Regions from separate parts of the Bradyrhizobium sp. SZCCHNR1002 genome, predicted to be linked through region 1. Evidence: predicted binding sites of a transcription regulator. Region 1 holds the regulator's gene; each other region holds the start of a gene.

Region 1 (3,244 bases):
CGAACCTGCCCGTCACCATCAACAATTTCGTCCAGAGCCCGTATGCCTATTGGAAGCAGCTGGCCTGGAGCGGAGCCCTTCTCATCACTCTGGCCGTGCTCGCTTTGAACGTCGGTGCACGCATTCTCGGCGCCGAGAGGAAAACGAAATGACCGAACTGTCCGTCTCCGTCAGTCAGCCCAATCACGCGCTCCACGGCCAGTCGCTCCCCGAGGCGCCGGCCAAGGTAACCGCGCGCAACCTGAATTTCTATTACGGCGATCATCACGCGCTGAAGAACATCAACCTGACGCTGGGCACCAACCGCGTCACGGCGTTCATCGGTCCGTCCGGCTGCGGCAAGTCCACCCTGCTGCGCATCTTCAACCGGATGTACGACCTCTATCCGGGCCAGCGCGCCACTGGCCAGCTGATGCTCGACAACACCAACATTCTCGATCCCAAGCTCGACCTCAATCTGCTGCGCGCGCGGGTCGGCATGGTGTTCCAGAAGCCGACGCCGTTCCCGATGACGATCTACGAGAACATCGCCTTCGGCATCCGGCTCTATGAGAAGATCTCGAAGTCCGAGATGGACGACCGCGTCGAGAAGGCGCTGCGCGGCGGCGCGCTGTGGAACGAGGTCAAGGACAAGCTCAACGCCTCCGGCCTGTCGCTGTCCGGCGGCCAGCAGCAGCGCTTGTGCATCGCCCGCACAGTCGCCGTCCGGCCCGAGGTGATCCTGTTCGACGAGCCGTGCTCGGCGCTCGACCCGATCTCGACCGCCAAGGTCGAGGAGCTGATCCAGGAGCTCGCGGAGAACTATACGATCGCGATCGTGACCCATAACATGCAGCAGGCGGCGCGCGTCTCCGACAAGACCGCCTTCATGTATCTCGGCGAGCTGATCGAGTTCGACGAGACCAGCAAGATCTTCACCTCGCCGAGCGATCGGCGGACCCAGGACTACATCACCGGCCGGTTCGGCTGACGCCGACAGCATTCTTCAGGAGATCAACATGGCCAGTGAACATACCGCCAAGGCGTTCGACAGCGATCTGCAGGATCTCACCCGGCTGGTGTCGGAGATGGGCGGCCTCGCCGAGCGGCTGATCGTCGATTCCGTCGACGCGCTGGTGCGGCGCGACGTGGCGCTCGGCCAGAAGGTGGTCGCCGCCGACGCCGAGGTCGACAAGCTGCAGCGCATCATCGAGGAGCGCGCGGTGCTGACGATCGCCCGCCGCCAGCCGATGGCCGTCGATCTGCGCGAGATCGTCGGCGCCATGCGCGTCGCCACCGATCTGGAGCGGATCGGTGACCTCGCCAAGAACATCGGCAAGCGCGTCGCCGCGCTGGAGAGCGACTTCCATCCGCTCAAGCTGATCCGCGGCCTGGAGCACATGACCGACTTGGTGCAGTCGCAGGTCAAGACGGTGCTGGATGCCTATGCCGCGCATGATTTGCCGGCGGCGATGACGGTCTGGAAGGGCGACGAGGAGGTCGATGCGATCTGCACCTCGCTGTTCCGCGAGCTCCTCACTTATATGATGGAGGACCCGCGCAACATCTCGTTCTGCATCCACCTGATGTTCTGCGCCAAGAACATCGAGCGGATCGGCGACCACGCCACCAACATCGCTGAGACGGTTTTCTATATGATCGAGGGCCAGCAGATCATGGACAAGCGCCCGAAGGGCGACATGACCAGCTTCGCGACCACGATCCCCGGCAACTGAGAAAGACGATTTCGACATGGGCGCGCGAATTCTGGTGGTTGAGGACGAGGAGGCGCTGACGACGCTGCTGCGCTACAACCTCGAGGCCGAAGGCTACGAGGTCGAGACCGTGGCGCGCGGCGACGAGGCCGACACGCGGCTCAAGGAGCGCGTGCCCGATCTGGTCGTGCTCGACTGGATGCTGCCGGGCCTGTCCGGCATCGAGCTGTGCCGGCGGCTGCGGGCGCGGTCCGAGACCAAGCAGCTGCCGATCATCATGCTCACCGCCCGCGGCGAGGAGAGCGAGCGTGTGCGGGGGCTTGCGACCGGCGCCGACGACTACATCGTCAAGCCGTTCTCGGTGCCGGAGCTGCTGGCGCGCGTGAAGGGCCTGCTGCGGCGGGCGAGCCCGGAGCGGCTCGCGACCGTGCTGTCCTATGGCGACATCGAGCTCGACCGCGAGAAGCGCCGCGTCGCGCGCTCGGGCCGGCCGATCGACCTCGGCCCGACCGAATACCGTCTGCTCGAATTCTTCCTCGAGCATCCCGGCCGCGTGTTCAGCCGCGAGCAGTTGCTCGACAGCGTCTGGGGCCGCGACATCTATATCGACGAGCGCACCGTCGACGTGCACATCGGCCGTCTGCGCAAGCTGCTCAATCCGGGTCGCGAGCAGGATCCGATCCGCACCGTGCGCGGCGCGGGCTATGCGCTGGACGATCGGTTCGCCAAGAGCGAGCAGGCATAAGGAGCGGCAGATGTGAGGGACGTGCAGGTGTGAGAGGCGAGCAGGCCGGATTAAGGACACCGCGGTCCGCTTTCCGCCACGCCGCCGCCGTCTTGATCGAGTGTGCTGAGCGGCCCGTGTTTTGGTTCCAGCGGACGCCCTTGCTCAAGACGATCATCACAAGTCTTGCCGTGCTGCTCGGCAGCCTGGCCGGTGCACCGGCCGCCGAGCTCGAAGACGCCGTCGCCGCCGCCGGAAACGGCCAGCATGACGTTGCGCTGCGCCGCCTGCTGCCGCTCGCCGCCAAGGGCGATGCGCGGGCGCAGTTCGACGTCGGCTTCATGCACGCCTTCGGCTGGGGCCAGCCGCGCAATGCGGCCGAGGCGCTGGCATGGTATCGCAAGGCGGCGGACCAGGGCCTCGCCGTCGCCCAGCACTATCTCGGCATCGCCTACGTCAACGGCGAGGGTGTCGCGAGCAACTACGGCGAAGCCGGCCGCTGGTTCAGCCGCGCTGCAGCCCAAGGCTTCGCCCAGTCGCAATACATGCTCGGTCTGATGATGCTCGACGGCCGCGGCGTGAGCCAGGACCTCGTGCAGGGCTATGCCTGGCTGGTGATGGCCGGCCGCAACGGCGTGCGCTCGGCCGGCCGCGACGTGCAGCGGGTCAAGCTGACCGAGGCGCAGCGTGTCCAGGCGCAGGCGATGATCGCGAGCTGGAAGCCCAGATTCGAATCGACGGATGCCGGGGTGGCCAACCCGCGTCCCGAGCAGTTGCTCGGACTCGACCGGCACATCGGCGAGGTCGTGGACCCGACCTCCTGGCC
Region 2 (3,244 bases), on a different contig from region 1:
GGGAATGCCCGGACGCAGGCAGCAGATGCCGCGCACGATCAGCTCGATCGACACGCCGGCCTGCGAGGCCTCGTACAGCGCGTCGATGATGTCGGGATCGACCAGCGAATTCATCTTCATCCAGATCACGGCCGGCTTGCCCTGGCGAGCGAAGCTGGTCTCGCCCTGGATGTGCTCGATCATGCGCTTGCGAAGCGTGAGCGGCGAGACCGCCATCTTCTCGATGTCGATCGGCTCGGCATAGCCGGTGATGTAGTTGAACACCCGCGTGACGTCGCGGCCGATCACCGGGTCGGACGTGAAGTAGGACAGGTCGGTGTAGATGCGTGCCGTCACCGGGTGATAGTTGCCGGTGCCGGTGTGCACATAGGTCGTGAGGCTTCCGCCCTCGCGGCGCACGACCATCGACAGCTTGGCATGCGTCTTCAGCTCGAGGAATCCGTAGACGACCTGCACGCCGGCGCGCTCCAGATCGCGAGCCCAGCGGATATTGGCCTCCTCGTCGAACCGCGCTTTGAGCTCGACCAGCGCGGTCACCGACTTGCCGGCTTCGGCGGCTTCGACGAGCGTGCGGACGATCGGCGAGTTGTTGGAGGTGCGATACAGCGTCTGCTTGATGGCGACGACATCGGGATCGCGCGCCGCCTGCTGCAGGAACTGAACGACGACATCGAAGGATTCGTAGGGGTGATGGACGATCAGGTCCTTCTGCCGGATGGCGGCGAAGATGTCGCCGCCATGGTCACGGACGCGCTCCGGATGGCGCGGCACGTAAGGCGCGAATTCGAGGTCGGGACGGTCGACCCGCGTCAGCTGCGACAGCTCGTTCATCGCCAGCACGCCGTCGACGACGAACACCTCGTCGTCGGTCGTGGACAGCGCATTCTGCACGAAGCGGCGCAGCTCCTCCGGCATGTTGGCCTCGATCTCGAGCCGGATCACCGAGCCGCGGCGGCGCCGCTTCAGTGCCGTCTCGAACAGCCGCACCAGGTCCTCGGCCTCTTCCTCGATTTCGATCTCGCTGTCGCGGATGATGCGGAAGGCGCCCTGGCCCTTGACGGTATAGCCCGGGAACAGCCGGCCGATGAACAGGCCGGTGGCCTGCTCCAGCGTGATCAGGCGGATCGCGCCGTCCTTGGCGCCGGGGAAGCGGATGAAGCGGTCGATCTTGCCGGGCATGCGGATCAGCGCATTCATCGGCCGACCGTCGGCGGTGCGCGTCAGCTGCAGCGCGACGGTGAAGCCGAGGCTCGGGATGAACGGGAACGGATGCGCCGGATCGATCGCGAGCGGCGTCAGCAGCGGGAAGATGTTGGCGAGGAAATGGTCCTCGATCCAGACCCGCTCGCTCTTGCTGACGTCCTGGCCGTCGACCAGCACGATGCCGAGTTCGGCGAGAAATTTGCGCAGGTCGCGCCATATCGCCTGCTGGTCGATGGCGAGCTGGGAGACGGTCTCGTTGATCAGCTTCAGCTGCTCGGTCGGCGTCAGCCCGTCCGGGCTGCGCTCGGCGATGCCCTCGCGCACCTGGGCGCGGATGCCGGCGACGCGGACCATGAAGAATTCATCGAGATTGTTGGCGGAAATCGACAGGAAGCGCACCCGCTCCAGCGCCGGATGGCGCGGATTGACCGACTCCTCGAGCACGCGGCGGTTGAAATGCAGCCAGGATAGCTCCCGATTGATGAAGCGCTCGGGACTCGACGCGATCTGCAGCGGCGCCGCCACAGCCGGCTCTTTCGAAACGATCTCAGAAACTTGTTCGGTATCCATCAGAAATTCGATCCATATCCGATCACGGCATCAAATCAGGGCGCTCACCCTCGACCGTAGCCCACTCTGGGTGACCAGGGGATGACGTTCCCGGCACCATTGAGGTTCCCCGGCGGACCGGCGTCAAGATGGCCGCCCGTCACACCGGGCGCAGCAGCTCGGCGGCCAGTGCGCGGGTGACCGGTCGGCCGAGCCTCAACGACTCATTGTCCAGCAGCGCGATGGTCTCGCGGGCTGCAGCGTAGGATCGCTCGATCCGGGTGGCGAGGTAGCTGACGACCGTTTCGTCGATCGCCAGTTGCCGGTCCGCGGCCAGCTTGACGATCAGGGCGCGGAACAGCTGGTCGTCCGGTGGCAACAGCGTGACCACGGGAACGGCGCGCAGCCGCGATCTCAGATCGGCGAGCCCGATCGGCAGCGCCGCCGGCGCCTCCCGCGCCGTGACCAGGATGTAGGCCTCGTCCTGACGCGCCAGGTTCAGCAGGTGGAACAGCGCCCGCTCGTCGAGATCGGTCGCCGTCAGATCCTGCAGCACCAGGGCCCCCGTGGCGAGCGCCCCGGGCACGGTGCTCGCCTCCAGCGCATGCGCCGACAGCGAGCGGGCGCCGGAGCGCTCGGCCCAGATCGCCGCCAGATGACTTTTGCCCGAGCCGTCGGGGCCGACGAGGAACATGGTCCGCGCGGGCCATTCCGGCCAGGCATCGACCAGCGCGAGCCCCGCCGCATTGCCCGGCCCCTCGAAGAAATTGTCCCGCGTCAGGCTCTCCGCATGCGGCAGCGCGAGCGCCAATTGACGAGGGGGGATATGGCCGGCCAAGGTTGACGTGCTCCGTGTCGTGTCGTCGGCGGGGGCGGTACAGGGCCTGCCTGGCGGGCTCATCGCACTTCGATCGTGTTCATGTGGCGCACCCATTCGACGAGATACAGCCCGACCGATACGAGGGTAAAGACCGTCACGAGCACCATCAGCACGACATCGTAGGGCCTGGGCTCGAAGCCGAACGCGAGCGCGGCCAGCACCAGCCCTGCGAATCCGACCTGCGCGGCGGTATTCAGCTTCGAGACCATCAATGGCTTCATTGCGACGGGCCGGTCGAACAGCCAGGAGACGATCACGGCGGCGACGATCATGATGTCGCGCGACACCACCAGGATCACGATCCAGCGCGGGATGGCCCCCCAAATGCCGAGGGTGACGAAGATCGACACCAGCAGCGCCTTGTCGGCGAGCGGGTCGAGCAGGGCGCCGAGCTCGGAGCGCAGGTTGAAGCGCTTGGCCAGAAAACCGTCCACCGCGTCGCTCACGCCGGCGACGACGAACACCATGAACGCGATTTCCATCTCGCCGGCCGCGATCGCCCAGACGACGATCGGAACCAGCAGGATTCGGCCGAGTGTAATGAGATTGGGGATAGAGTGGGGAATGGTCACACAGAACGTCCCGACGACAACTCGATCAAATCCAACCCGA
Region 3 (3,244 bases), on a different contig from region 1:
TGCAGTTCATCGTCTCGGTCATCGGTGTGTTCGTGTTCGCCGGCCTCACCGCCTGGGACACGCAGCGCCTGAAGAACGAGTACATCTACGGCTACGCCTCCGCGGGCGGCGACGTCGCCGAGCGCGCAGCGATCACCGGAGCCCTGTCGCTGTACCTGAACTTCATCAACCTGTTCACGCTGCTGCTGCAGCTGCTCGGACAGCGCGACTGATCCGATTGCTCGCAAGACGAGCGATCAACCAAAGCCCCGGCCTCAGCGCCGGGGCTTTTCGTTTGTCGAGGCGGCTGAGAGCATGCCGCGCGCCGGGAACGGCAGCCATGCCGCGACGATGTTGATCGGCCGCTTCGCCCTGGTATTGTTCCACCCATGTCCGACATCGAGATCCGGCCCACCCAGGAGGCCGACCTTCCCGCCATCACCGCCATCTACAGCCAGGCCGTCCGCGAGGGCACGGCCACCTTCGAGCTCGACGCGCCCGACCTTGCGGAGATGACCCGCCGCTTCCGGACGCTCAGCGACGGCGGCTTCCCTTACTTCGCTGCCCTGCTGGATGGGCAGATCGTGGGCTACGCCTATGCTGGCCCTTACCGGCCGCGGCCCGCCTATCGCTTCACGGTCGAGAACTCTGTGTATCTCGCCCCCGCCAGCCAGCGCCGCGGCATCGGGATGCGGCTGATGCGGACGCTGATCGCAGCCTGCGAGGAGCGAGGATTTCGGCAGATGGTCGCGGTCATCGGCGACTCCGCCAATGCCGGCTCGGTCGGGCTGCATACCGCCTGCGGCTTCGAGATGATCGGCACCCATCCGAGCGTCGGCCTGAAATTCGGCCGCTGGCTGGATACCGTCATGATGCAGCGAGCGCTTGGACCGGGCAGCAGCAACATCCCGGCATAAACGGCGCGGCTAGCGTGGGCGCCGGCTCAGACCAGCGCCGGCTTCGGCGCGATCACCAGCAGCACGCGCTCCAGCTCGTGGCCGCGGCGCAGGATCAGGCCGGTGGCCGAGATCACGCTGTACATGCCCTGCTTGCGCGCCAGCCGCGGATCCTTCTCGATTCGGTACAGCGGCACCTCGGAGGCGCGGCGGAAGACCGAGAACACAGCGCGGTCGCGCAGGAAATCGATCGAGTAGTCGCGCCACTCGCCGTCGGCGACCATCCGGCCGTAGAGATTGAGGATGCGGTTCAGCTCGAGACGATCGAACGTCACCCGGTTAGGCGCTGCGGCCGCATTGCGCGCCGCCGCGCGGTTCTCGCTGGGATCGGCGTCCTCCGGGGTGAGGTTCATGAGCGTCCTCCTGTCATCTGTGTGACATGATCGCGCCAACCGACGGAAGCCGCAAGGGGCGGTTTTCATTATCGAACTTGGCAGCATCCGGCTCGCACGCGAGTTCCCCGAACACGCAAGCGTCACGGGATCGTTAGCGGAATCATAATCGCGCCGCGTTTCCGCCCAGGGACTGCCCCCGACGTTAGGCATAAGATTCATGTGCGTTGGCCCGGTCCTTTCGGTTCCGGATTCCTCAGCCCCCAGCCCCCCGGGGTCGTCAGGATCGGGTCTATTCACAAGTAAGGCAAAGGGCCAACGCAAGTTGGTCCTTTTGCTTTTTGGGCGGTGAGCTTGCGCAGGGATCTTGCAACGCGCCCATTGGGACGACGCCGCGGACGAGCCGCAGAGCAGCGCGCGAGCGGTAAGCGGCGAGCGGGCTCAGCGCTCGGGAGCGCGCACCGTTGCGGCGGCTCGGCTGACCAATGGCAGGTCTGAATGGGCCGCGCCGAGCATCAGGCCTGGCCGGTCGCGGCTGCCGTCCTGCACATAGACGACGGCACCATCGACGCCCTCGCGGACGATCTTCTCCAGCGGCACGCTCCAGCTCGCCGACGAGCCATTCCAGTCGCCCAGCTTCATCACACCGCGAACGACGTTGTAATAGGTCAGCTCCCGGCCGCCATTCTCGCCGCGCGCGACCTGGATCGGAACGACGCGCGCGATCGAGCACACCCAGACCTCGCCGTGCTTGCGCGCCGCATGCTGGTCCGCCGCGGCCACCGACACCGTCAGCTCCTGGCCTTCGATCGACAGGCTGACCGGGACCGACATCACGGCACCGCCCCGAGCAGTCTCCTCGATGGCGCCTTCGATCGCGTCGCGATCGCTGCCGATCACATGCAGCGAGCCATTCACCACGGCCTGCGGGGTGTAGACCTCACGATCCCCGCGGGCTCGCGAATAGGCCCGCTGCCGCGCCGTAAACCGCGAGTCTGCCAGGGTGTCCTTCCAGCCCAGATAATCCCAATAATCGATCGGCAGGGACAGGGCGATGACGGAGGGGTCGCGGGCGAGGTCGCCGAGCAACTTGTCGGCGGGCGGGCAGGATGAGCAGCCCTGCGACGTGAATAGTTCGATCACCGCACGCGGATCAGCAGCCGCCGGCCGGACGAAAGCGATGACCGCACAGACACCCAGCGCCGCGCGCGACCACCACGTCATCTGTCCACTCATCGCCACTGTCCCGTCTGGACCACCGTCCGCTGCGCCCTAGCGCATCACCATATCCGCGATGCCGTCCTCGTAGTTAACAAACCGAAAATGCAAAGGAGGCGGCCTTTGTCATAGGCCGCCTCCTTCATCACCCGCTACTCACTTCAGAGTGAGCCAAACTGTCGCATCGCGCTTTGGTTAAGCAGCCAGCTTGCGCAGCACGTAGTGCAGGATACCGCCGTTCCGGTAGTAGTCCAGCTCGTCCAGCGTATCGATCCGGCAGAGCAGCGGCACCTGCTGCGCCGCACCGTTGGACGAGATGATCTCGGCGGTCAGGGTCTGGCGCGGCTTGAGATCACCTTGGAGACCCTTGATGGTGACCTTCTCGTCACCCTTCAGGCCGAGCGAGGACCACGACGTGCCCTCGTGGAAGGTGAGCGGCAGCACGCCCATGCCGACCAGGTTCGAGCGGTGGATGCGCTCGAAGCTCTGGCAGATCACGGCGCGAACGCCAAGCAGCCGGGTACCTTTGGCGGCCCAGTCGCGCGACGAGCCGTTGCCGTATTCGGCGCCGGCGAACACCACCAGCGGCACGCCCTCTTCCTGGTACTTCATGGCGGCGTCGTAGATCGACATCTGCTCGCCGTCGGGCCAGTGCTTGGTCAGGCCGCCCTCGGGGATGTTGCCGTCGGCGCCCTTGAGCATGAAGTTCTTGATGCGGATGTTGGCGAAGGTGCCGCGCATCATGATCTCGTGATTGCC
Region 4 (3,244 bases), on a different contig from region 1:
CGCCGGTGATGGTGTGGGTGGTCGAGACGGGCACGCCGAGGAAAGTGGCCAGGAACAAGGTGATCGCACCGCCGGTCTCGGCGCAGAAGCCCTGCATCGGGTTCAGCTTGGTGATGCGCAGGCCCATGGTGCGGACGATCCGCCAGCCGCCCATCAGGGTGCCCAACGCCATCGCCGCCTGGCACGACAACACCACCCAGAACGGCACCGTGAACTGCTCGCCGAGATGGCCCTGCGAGTACAGCAGCACCGCGATGATGCCCATGGTCTTCTGCGCGTCATTGCCGCCATGGCCGAGCGAGTACAGCGAGGCGGAGGCGAATTGCAGGATGCGGAAGGCGCGGTCGACGGCGAACGGCGTCGATCGCACCGAGGCCCAGGACACGATCGCCACCAGGATCATCGCCAGCAGCAGTCCGACGAGGGGCGACAGCACGATGGCGAGGATCGTCTTCGACAATCCGCTCCAGACGGCGGCCGAGATGCCGGCCTTGGCGATCCCTGCCCCGACCAGCCCGCCGATCAGCGCGTGCGAGCTCGACGAGGGAATGCCGGCGGCCCAGGTGACGAGGTTCCAGACGATGGCGCCGACCAGCGCGGCAAAGATCACCTGTGCGTCGACGATCGCGGGATCGATGATGCCGGTGCCGATGGTCTGCGCGACGTGCAGGCCGAACACCGTGAAGGCAACGAAGTTGAAGAATGCGGCCCAGAACACCGCATATTGCGGCCTGAGCACCCGGGTCGAGACGATGGTCGCGATCGAGTTGGCGGCGTCGTGCAGGCCGTTCAGAAAATCGAAGGCGAGTGCGACGCCGATGAGGCCGACCAGGATCGGAAGGCCGAGATGAGCATCCACGGCGCGCGCCCCTAGACCTGTTCGATCATGATCGAATTGATCTCGTTGGCGACGTCGTCGAAGCGGTCCGCGACCTTCTCCAGATGGTCGTAGATTTCGGCGCCGACGATGAAGTCCATGGTGTTGGCGTTGCGGTGCTTGAGGAACAGCTCCTTCAGGCCGATGTCGTGGAGATCGTCGACGCGCCCCTCGAGCTTGGTCATCTCCTCGGTGATCGCGGTGATCATCGGCACGTTCTGGCCGATCGCCTGCAGCAGCGGCAGCGCCTTGCCGATCAGATTAGCGCACTCGACCAGCAAGGTGCCCATCTCGCGCATGGTCGGCTCGAACTCCTTCACCTCGAACAGCACCACGGCCTTGGCCGTCTGCTGCATCTGGTCGATGGCGTCGTCCATCGAGGTGATCAGGTTCTTGATGTCGCCGCGGTCGAACGGGGTGATGAAGGTGCGGCGGACGGCGGTCAGCACCTCGCGGGTGATGTTGTCGGCCTCGTTCTCGAACTGGCTGACGCGCTGGCAATGAACGAGAATGTCGTCGCCGCCCTGCAGCATGTCCTGCAGCGCATGCGCGCCCTGGATCACCACCTTGTTGTGGCGGGTGAACAAATCGAAAAACCGCTCCTCCCGCGGGAGGACGGCGCGAAACCAGTGCAACATGGGACGAGGTCCATCGATTCTGGAACGGGCCAGGGCCGGCCCGTCACAGAACTGTCATATCCCGGATCTCGCCGCAGCAGAAGCGGCGGCCGGATCATCCACCGCTTTCTGCCATCTCGCATGAATTTCCAGCAAATCAATGACTTAGAGGGAGCGCTTGAACAGATGGGCGAGTTCCCCGATCACGCCGCGGCGGAAGGTCAGCACACAGGCGACGAAGATGCCGCCCTGGATGACCTTCACCCACTGACCGAAGCCGGCCAGATATTGCTCCATGCCCACGATCACGAACGCGCCGACGACGGGGCCGAACACGGTTCCGAGGCCGCCGACCAGGGTCATCAGCACGATCTGACCCGACATCGCCACTTCGACGTCGGTCAGCGAGGCGTTCTGTGCAACGAACACCTTCAACGCGCCGGCCAGGCCGGCCAGCGTCCCCGACAGGATGAAGGCGAGCAACTTGTACTGGTCGGTCTTGTAGCCAAGCGAGATCGCGCGCTGCTCGTTCTCACGGATCGACTTCAGCACCTCGCCGAACGGCGAGTTGATGGTGCGAAAGATCAGCAGGAAGCCGCCCAGGAAACCCACCAGCACGACGTAATAGAGCACCGTCGGCTTGGACATATCCAGGATGCCGAACATCCGGCCCTGAGGGATGCCCTGGATGCCGTCCTCACCATGGGTGAAAGGCACCTGCAGATAGATGAAGTACAGCAGCTGCGACAGCGCCAAAGTGATCATCGCGAAATAGATGCCCTGGCGGCGGATCGAGATGTATCCCGCGACGACCGAGAGGACGAATGATCCGGCCACGCCGACCAGGATGCCGAGCTCCGGCGGCAGGCCCCAGACCTTGAGTGCGTGCGCGCTGCAATAGCCGGCGGTGCCGAGGAACATCGCGTGACCGAACGACAGCAGGCCGCCATAGCCGATCAAGAGGTTGAAGGCGCAGGCGAGCAGTGCGAAGCACAGCGCCTGCATGACGAAGAACGGGTAGAGCCCCGTCCAGGGCACGATGGCGAGCAGCGCCGCCATGATGACGAACACGATCATCTCGTCGCGCATCGCGCGCGGGGTGATCGGCAGGGTCGCGTCGGTGATCGATGTCATGTCAGGCCGCCCGTCCGGTCAGACCCGTCGGCTTCACCAGCAGCACCAGGACCATCAGAACGAAGACCACGGTGTTGGAAGCCTCGGGATAGAAATATTTGGTCAGTCCCTCGATCACGCCGAGAGCAAAGCCGGTGATGATGGAGCCCATGATCGAGCCCATGCCGCCGATCACCACCACCGCGAACACGACGATGATCATGTTCTCGCCCATCAGCGGACGGACCTGGTTGATCGGCGCCGACAGCACGCCCGCGAGTGCGGCGAGCCCGACACCGAGCCCGTAGGTGAGCGTGATCATGCGCGGCACGTTGATGCCGAACGCCCGCACCAATGTCGGGTTCTCCGTGGCGGCGCGCAGATAGGCCCCGAGCCGGGTCCGCTCGATCAGGAACCAGGTCGCCAGACAGACGACAAGGGAGAAGATGACGACCCAGCCGCGATAGACCGGCAGATACATGAACCCGAGATTCATGCCGCCGCGGAGCTGTTCGGGAATCGCATAAGGCAGGCCGGACGAGCCGAAGAAGTTCTGGAACACGCCCTGGATGATCAGCGCGAGACCGAAGGTCAGCAGCAGGCCGTAGAGATGATCGAGCCCGGCCAGCCATTGCAG

What was found. The regulator PhoB, encoded in region 1, activates phosphate uptake and scavenging genes when phosphate is short. The targets are predictions, from matches to a motif close to TGTCATNNANCTGTCAT.
Region 2: QX108_RS01880 (RNA degradosome polyphosphate kinase) is a predicted target of PhoB. The motif match lies at 1,844-1,860, and genes of this name have one in related genera.
Region 3: QX108_RS19055 (DUF2794 domain-containing protein) is a predicted target of PhoB. The motif match lies at 1,300-1,316, and genes of this name have one in related genera.
Region 4: QX108_RS02845 (DUF47 domain-containing protein) is a predicted target of PhoB. The motif match lies at 1,557-1,573, and genes of this name have one in related genera.

Annotation. Positions count from the first base shown of each region.
Region 1 covers NZ_JAUHIS010000002.1:489,174-492,417, reverse strand. Annotated here, with positions in the region: gene pstA (phosphate ABC transporter permease PstA) at 1-152, shown strand, start outside; gene pstB (phosphate ABC transporter ATP-binding protein PstB) at 149-970, shown strand; gene phoU (phosphate signaling complex protein PhoU) at 999-1,715, shown strand; gene phoB (phosphate regulon transcriptional regulator PhoB) at 1,732-2,439, shown strand; gene QX108_RS14670 (trypsin-like serine protease) at 2,580-3,244, shown strand, end outside.
Region 2 covers NZ_JAUHIS010000001.1:436,379-439,622, forward strand. Annotated here, with positions in the region: gene QX108_RS01880 (RNA degradosome polyphosphate kinase) at 1-1,773, opposite strand, end outside; gene QX108_RS01885 (DnaA ATPase domain-containing protein) at 1,913-2,590, opposite strand; gene QX108_RS01890 (CDP-alcohol phosphatidyltransferase family protein) at 2,650-3,204, opposite strand.
Region 3 covers NZ_JAUHIS010000003.1:600,594-603,837, reverse strand. Annotated here, with positions in the region: gene QX108_RS19065 (Bax inhibitor-1/YccA family protein) at 1-212, shown strand, start outside; gene QX108_RS19060 (GNAT family N-acetyltransferase) at 369-896, shown strand; gene QX108_RS19055 (DUF2794 domain-containing protein) at 923-1,288, opposite strand; gene QX108_RS19050 (DUF1223 domain-containing protein) at 1,709-2,491, opposite strand; gene acnA (aconitate hydratase AcnA) at 2,681-3,244, opposite strand, start outside.
Region 4 covers NZ_JAUHIS010000001.1:626,334-629,577, reverse strand. Annotated here, with positions in the region: gene QX108_RS02850 (inorganic phosphate transporter) at 1-859, opposite strand, end outside; gene QX108_RS02845 (DUF47 domain-containing protein) at 871-1,515, opposite strand; gene QX108_RS02840 (branched-chain amino acid ABC transporter permease) at 1,660-2,628, opposite strand; gene QX108_RS02835 (branched-chain amino acid ABC transporter permease) at 2,630-3,244, opposite strand, start outside.